3 regions of the Ralstonia psammae genome follow, and region 1 is predicted to be linked to each of the others. Evidence: predicted binding sites of a transcription regulator. Region 1 holds the regulator's gene; each other region holds the start of a gene.

Region 1 (2,268 bases):
CATCGAGGCGCGCCTGCCGCCGCGCGAGATCGCAGAGATGCTGCACATGGACGTGCGCGAGCCCTGCCTGATGCTGCGCCGAAAGACGCTATCGCAGGGCCAGGTCGCCTCGGTGGCGACCATGTGGCACCCGGGCGGGCGGTATCAGTTCACGGGCAGTTTCTAAGCGCGTCGTTGCGCTACATCATGACCTCGCTCCTGCGTGCGGACGAAAATGCTCCAAGGGATGCACGCGGCCGCTTGCGCTGATACGCCCGACCTGCACTCCCACACTCGACGCCCAGCCCAGGAGAGCACTGTCATGAGCGGCATGCCCGAATTCAAAATCGTGGTCAAAGATGTGTCTGCGCAAATGCGCAGCCTGCGCGCTTCGCAACCGGAATTGATGACCGCATTCAGCCAACTTGCGACAGCCGGCACAAAAGACAGTGCGCTGAGCAAGAAGACACGAGAACTGGTGGCGCTGGGGATCGCCATCGCCAGCCGCTGCGACGACTGCATCGGCTTCCATGTCCAGGCGCTGGTCAAACTCGGCACAACCCGTGCCGAACTGGAAGACGTGTTGGGAACAGCCGTCTATATGGGAGGCGGACCTTCGATGATGTACGCCACGCATGCGCTCGCGGCATTTGAGGAATTTTCAGCCTGAGATATTGGCGGGCCGCTCTGCCCGCTGCAGCCGCGTTGCCTCAATACTGGCTGAGCGTGCTGGACAGCAGCTTGGCCGTGATATCCACAATCGGAATCACGCGCTCATACGCCATGCGCATCGGCCCGATCACGCCCAGCGTGCCGACGATCTTGCCGTCCACCTCGTACGGCGCGGTGATGACCGCCATGTCTTCGTGTGGCACGAGGCTGCTTTCGCCGCCGATGAAAATCTGCACGCCCTCGGCACGGCTCGATACGTCAAGCAGTTGCAGCAGGCCGGTCTTCTGCTCGAACACGGCAAAGAGCCGGCGCAGCTTATCCATGGACGACGAGAGATCCTCCACATCCAGCAACTTGCGCTCGCCCGAGATGACGACCGGTTCTTCTTCCGACGCAGCACTGCTGCCCGCCTCCACGGCCGCCTGCATCAGCGCGGTCATGTCGGCCTGCAGCGCAGACAACTCGCCGCGCAGGCTTTCACGCACGGCGTCGAACGTCTGACCGCCGTAGTGCGCGTTGATGTAGTTGGCCGCTTCCACCAGTTGCGACGGGCTGTAAGGCGTATCGGTATGGATGATGCGGTTCTGCACGTCGCCCTCGGGCGTGACGACGATCAGCAGGATGCGGGACTCCGACAGCCGCAAGAATTCGATCTGCCGGAACGCATGCGTGCGACGCGGCGTCATCACGATGCCGGCAAACTGCGAGAGGTTGGACAAGGTTTGTGCCGCCGCGGCAATCACCCGCTGCGACGATTCCGAACCATGCGACGCCAGTTGCGAGCGCACCTGCTCGGCAATCGCGCCCACCATCTGCTGCGCCATGCGGTCCTGCGTGCTCAGCACATCCAGCGGGCTGGCCGTCAGCATCGTATCGACAAAGAGACGGTAGCCGCGCGGCGTCGGCACGCGCCCGGCTGAGGTGTGCGGGCTGGCGATGAAGCCCATCTCCTCCAGGTCGGACATCACATTGCGGATGGTGGCCGGCGACAGATCGAGCCCCGAATACTTCGACAAGGTGCGTGAGCCCACGGGCTGCCCCTCGGCGATATACCGTTCGATCAAGGTCTTGAGGAGGATGGTGGCGCGCTTGTCCATGATTCTTCAATTTTACGCAAAATCGGCGCCAATCTACGGGTGATGTCGGCGTTTCTCCACTAAACATGCGCTGACGTGGCGACGGTCATATCGATATGGTGTAATGCGCGCATGTCGACTCCCCCGTCCGCCGTGGCCCCGCAAGCTCCCGCCGCCTCGCCTGTCTCGCCTTTCAAGACCGTTGCGCTGGTCGGCCGGTATTCGGCCGCCAACATCGCCGGCCCGCTCATGGAACTGGCGTCGTGCATTGCCGCGCGCGGGCATGACATTGTGTTCGAGCGCGAAACGGCGCTCAACATCGGCGTACAGGATTACCCTGCCTTGCCGCCCGAAGAGATGGCGCGCCACGCCGATGTGGCCGTCGTGCTCGGCGGCGACGGCACGCTGCTCGGCATCGGGCGCCACCTGGCAGGCGCCGGCGTCCCTGTGATCGGCGTCAACCACGGGCGGCTCGGCTTCATGACCGACATCCCGTTCGACGACGTGCACACCGTGCTGCCCGACATGTTGTCGGGCCGCT
Region 2 (2,268 bases), on a different contig from region 1:
ACCTTGTCCATGGCTTCAGCGATGCGCTGGCCGATGGATTCGTCGCTGTTGGCCGAGATGGCGCCAACTTGAGCGATTTCCTTGCTGGTGGTCGTCGGCTTGCTGATCTTCTTCAGCTCTTCGACGGCAGCGCCAACAGCCTTGTCGATGCCGCGCTTCAGGTCCATCGGGTTCATGCCGGCGGCAACGTACTTCATGCCTTCGCGCACGATCGACTGGGCCAGCACCGTTGCGGTGGTGGTGCCGTCACCGGCGTTGTCGCTGGTCTTGGAAGCGACTTCCTTGACCATTTGCGCGCCCATGTTCTGCAGCTTGTCCTTCAGCTCGATTTCCTTGGCGACCGACACACCGTCCTTGGTCACGGTCGGGCCACCGAAGCTGCGCTCCAGCACCACGTTACGGCCCTTCGGGCCCAGGGTCACCTTCACTGCGTTGGCGAGAATGTTCACGCCTTCGACCATCTTGGCACGTGCGGCGTCGCCGAACACTACGTCTTTAGCTGCCATCTTGAGAATCTCCGAGATCTTTGGATGTTGCCTGCGCCGGGGAAATCCGCGGGGCAGACAATGAGGATTGGTTTACTGGTAAGCCGATGCGACGAAGCGCTCGCTTACTTCGCCACCACGGCCATGATGTCTTCTTCGCGCATGACCAGAACTTCCTGACCATCCACCTTGACGCCTTGGCCGGCGTACTTGCCGAACAGCACGCGGTCGCCGACCTTCACGTCCAGCGCAATCGCGTTGCCCTTGTCGTCTTTCTTGCCCGGGCCGACGGCCAGCACTTCGCCTTGATCCGGCTTTTCAGCGGCGGCGTCAGGGATGACGATGCCCGAAGCGGTCTTCGTTTCGTTGTCCAGGCGCTTCACGATCACGCGATCATGCAAGGGACGCAGGTTCATACAAACTCCTCAATGCAAAGTGAGTGTTTATTCACAAAAACGCGCCGCAAGACACGGCGCATCGGGAAAGCATCGGGGACTGGAATCGCTGTTAGCACTCCTGTCCGGCGAGTGCTAATTATAGGGACGGGGTATTACGATTTCAAGAACGGGGGTGGTCGAGTGTCGAGATTCACTCAACGCTGAACTTTGTTCACTCAACTCTGAACTCTGCGCTGCGCCTGCCTGACCTCACGGTAAAAAATTGCTTCCCCATCAATAAGTTAGCGAAACTGGAGATGGTGGAGATTTGGCGCGAAAGGGGCCGAGGGTTCGCAGCGATCGAAGTTCACGCGAAGTCGAGCCGCTCTTCAGAGTGCATGAAAGAGCTTAATACGTCACAAAAATAGTTTCACTTTCCGAATGGCGGACCGATGTTGACCTCTCGTCTGTCGTCTGTATCCCCAGAGGGATGCCAGCGTCCACTCTTGGCCGGAAGCGGACGGTGGCTACGACGGCCGGACCGGTCTTAGGCGCGGCCTACTGTCTAACCAAGCGCCTTGCGTGCTCAAAGAGGCGTTCGCTGCTGCACCAAATGCTCAGCAAAGAACGCCGATATGCGAGCATCCCGGACCATTGTCGCCTCGGCTGACAACACGTGACCTTCTCCGGGAAATATCAATTGCTCGGCAACGCGGCCGTCGGTGGCGTATCGGTTCGCAAGGCGTTTCGCCATGGCGGACGACCACGTCGTGTCGTTCTCACCAGCGCTGATTAGTAGCGGGCCTGCGTATCGTTGAATCTCAATAGGCTGAGATGGAAGCAAGGTGTCCGATGCGCCCTTCCAAGTCCAGGCGCGTCGCGAGGGGTCCCATGCTCGCCAGCCGGGGTCGCCTGGGTCTCTCCATTCTTTAGCGTCGAACGCTCCACAAACCACATCGGGTGGAGCGTGTACTGCTACAGCGTCGGGCTCATGCATCGAGTCATCTACCGTCATGAGTACCGCGAGTAGCAAGGCGTGTTCGGCTCCACGAGATACGCCATAGGCACCGACCTTACCGGTCGACCTTGGTAGGCGTCGCAAGGCATCCAGTGCTTCGGCAGTTTTATCGATGGGCACATTCTCGATGGCGCCCGCGTTCCAGAGGTTGCCGCCCAGGCTGTATCCCAGTGGCAACGCTGCAATACCCCTCGCCGCAAAGCTGGCTGCTTGTAAGTGTGCGAAGCCGGACCACGCCCCTTCCGAACCATGGAGCACTAGCACATGCGGAACATACCTGTCCCCTGGGGGCTCATAAAGACGACCAAGGCCAGGAATGTCTACCATCACGAACGGCTGGATTTTTGCAGCAGCACTAGCGCTGTTGGGCGATTGCAAGAGATCCTTC
Region 3 (2,268 bases), on a different contig from region 1:
GGCATTTGATCCGCGCTTCCTCGGCATGCGTCCGGCCAACGAGGCTGAGCTGAAGAAGGTCGCGTCCGACTTCAAGGTGTTCTACAGCAAGGTGCCGGGCAGCTCGCCCGACAACTACACCATGGATCACACCGCTGGCAGCTACATGTTTGATCCGAAGGGCAATCTGCGCCTGTTCATCAAGCACGGCCAGGGCCCCGAGCCCATCGCACGCGACATCAAGCAACTGCTGGCCGACTGATCTCTGCCACCAGCGCCCAAATAAAAAGCCCGCCAAACTGGCGGGCTTTTTATTGCGAGGCGGGCTGCTTATGCGAAGGCCTGCAGTGCTCCCTTCATCTTCTTCATCGCGGCCGATTCGATCTGGCGGATGCGCTCGGCCGACACGCCAAACTCGTCAGCCAACTCGTGCAGCGTCGAGCCGCCCGTTCCGTCATCGTTCACATTCAGCCAGCGGGCTTCGATGATGCGGCGGCTGCGGTCGTCCAGCTTGGCCAGCGCGGCTTCGATGCCTTCGCTTTGCAAGCGATCGTTGCTACGCGCTTCGATCACGCGGGTCGGCTCATTGTGCGTGTCTGCCAGGTAGGCGATCGGGGCGAACGACTCTTCGCCGTCGTCCATCTGGCCTTCCAGCGCGATGTCGCCGCCCGACAGGCGCGTTTCCATCTCGCGCACTTCGGTGCCCTTGACGTTGAGTTCGGCCGCCACAGCGTCGATCTCGTCCGACGTGAAGGTCGCCTGCGCATCCTGCTTGTGGCTGCGCAGGTTGAAGAACAGCTTGCGCTGGGCCTTGGTGGTAGCCACCTTGACCATGCGCCAGTTCTTCAGGATGTACTCGTGCATCTCGGCCTTGATCCAGTGCATTGCGTACGAGACGAGACGCACGCCCTGATCCGGGTCGAAGCGCTTGACGGCCTTCATCAGGCCGATGTTGCCTTCCTGGATCAGGTCGGCATGCGGCAGGCCGTAGCCGAGGTAGCCGCGGGCAATCGACACCACCAGGCGCAGGTGGGAGAGCACCAGACGGCGGGCGGCATCGAGGTTGTCGTTGTCGCGGTATTCGCGGGCCAGACGTTGTTCTTCTTCGGCCGACAGCATCGGCACACGATTGACGCTCTGGATATAGGCGTCAATGTTGCCCAGGTTGCCGGGGAACGCCAGTGCCCATCCATTACCGGCATTGCCGGACGGCTGGGTGGCGATTGCGGAAACGGTATTCACGGGGATGACTGCGTTCACTCAGGACTCCTGTCGAAATCCAGTGGAGGTTTGGAAAGGCATCTTAGCACTCCAACCGGAAGAGTGCTAATAGGACATTTTTGTCCGGTTGATAGTTCCCGCAAATCAAGGGGCTTGCTTTAATAGTGTGATGTTTGCGCCGCAGCAAAAAACCCTGCGCACCCGTCATAGACCACGGCTGGCGAGATCAGTTCTCGACTATGCCGCCGTGTTACGACCGCGTGACTTGGCCCAATAAAGTGCGCGATCGGCCTCGCGCAGGGCGGCGTCGGGGTCGCGCACTTCGGGGCCGGGGCAAGCTACGCCAATGCTGGTTGTGACCTGCAGGATCGTGTCGCCCGGCAGGGTGATCGGCGGGCGGATCGCGCCGACGATCTTCTGCGCGGTGTGCAGCGCATCATCCGGGGCGTCGATGGGGTCGAGCAGGATGATGAATTCGTCACCTGCGAGGCGGGCGACGGTGTCGGTGCGGCGCACGGCGCGTTGCAGGCGGTGCGCGACCTCCACCAGCACGGCATCGCCGGCGGCGTGGCCGTAGGTGTCGTTGATGTGCTTGAAGTGGTCGACGTCCAGATACAGCACGCCCAGCGGCGCGGCCAGGCGCTGACGACGCTCCAGTGCGGCGCGCAGGCGCTCGTAGAGTTCGTAGCGGTTGGGCAGGCCGGTGAGGGCATCAAAGTGCGCCATGCGCGAAAGCTCCATCTCGCTGCGCTTGGCCTCGGTCACGTCCTGCACGAAGGCATAGAAGCCGCTGCGGCCGTCGTGCGTTTCTCCGGCATCGGGGACCAGCTGGCCGCGGAAATGCCGCGTGCGGCCGCGCGGGCTGCTGGCGTGCGGCTTTTCGTACCACGGCGCGGTGATCTCGAATTCGACCGATTCTCCCCGCAGGGCGCGCGCCAGATACGGGGCGAGCAGGGCGTACGTGCCCGGCGTGAACACCCGTTCCGGCTTCTGCCCGCAGACTTCCTCGGGCGTGCGCTGCAGCCAACGCGCATGCGTGACGTTGCAGAAGGTGAAGACGCCGTCGGG

Evidence for each region. The regulator HrcA, encoded in region 1, represses chaperone genes, less so after heat shock. The targets are predictions, from matches to a motif close to TTAGCACTCNNNNNNNNNGAGTGCTAA.
Region 2: a site for HrcA is predicted at 993-1,019, ahead of groES (co-chaperone GroES). Genes of this name have one in related genera too.
Region 3: a site for HrcA is predicted at 1,283-1,309, ahead of rpoH (RNA polymerase sigma factor RpoH). Genes of this name have one in related genera too.

Annotation. Positions count from the first base shown of each region.
Region 1 is NZ_CATZBU010000009.1:89,250-91,517, forward strand. Features, by position in the region: gene hutC (histidine utilization transcriptional repressor HutC) at 1-166, shown strand, start outside; gene R2N16_RS17710 (carboxymuconolactone decarboxylase family protein) at 302-649, shown strand; gene hrcA (heat-inducible transcriptional repressor HrcA) at 690-1,748, opposite strand; gene R2N16_RS17720 (NAD kinase) at 1,860-2,268, shown strand, end outside.
Region 2 is NZ_CATZBU010000001.1:150,161-152,428, forward strand. Features, by position in the region: gene groL (chaperonin GroEL) at 1-506, opposite strand, end outside; gene groES (co-chaperone GroES) at 611-901, opposite strand; gene R2N16_RS00740 (alpha/beta hydrolase family protein) at 1,449-2,258, opposite strand.
Region 3 is NZ_CATZBU010000001.1:461,273-463,540, reverse strand. Features, by position in the region: gene R2N16_RS02215 (SCO family protein) at 1-241, shown strand, start outside; gene rpoH (RNA polymerase sigma factor RpoH) at 310-1,203, opposite strand; gene R2N16_RS02205 (diguanylate cyclase domain-containing protein) at 1,438-2,268, opposite strand, start outside.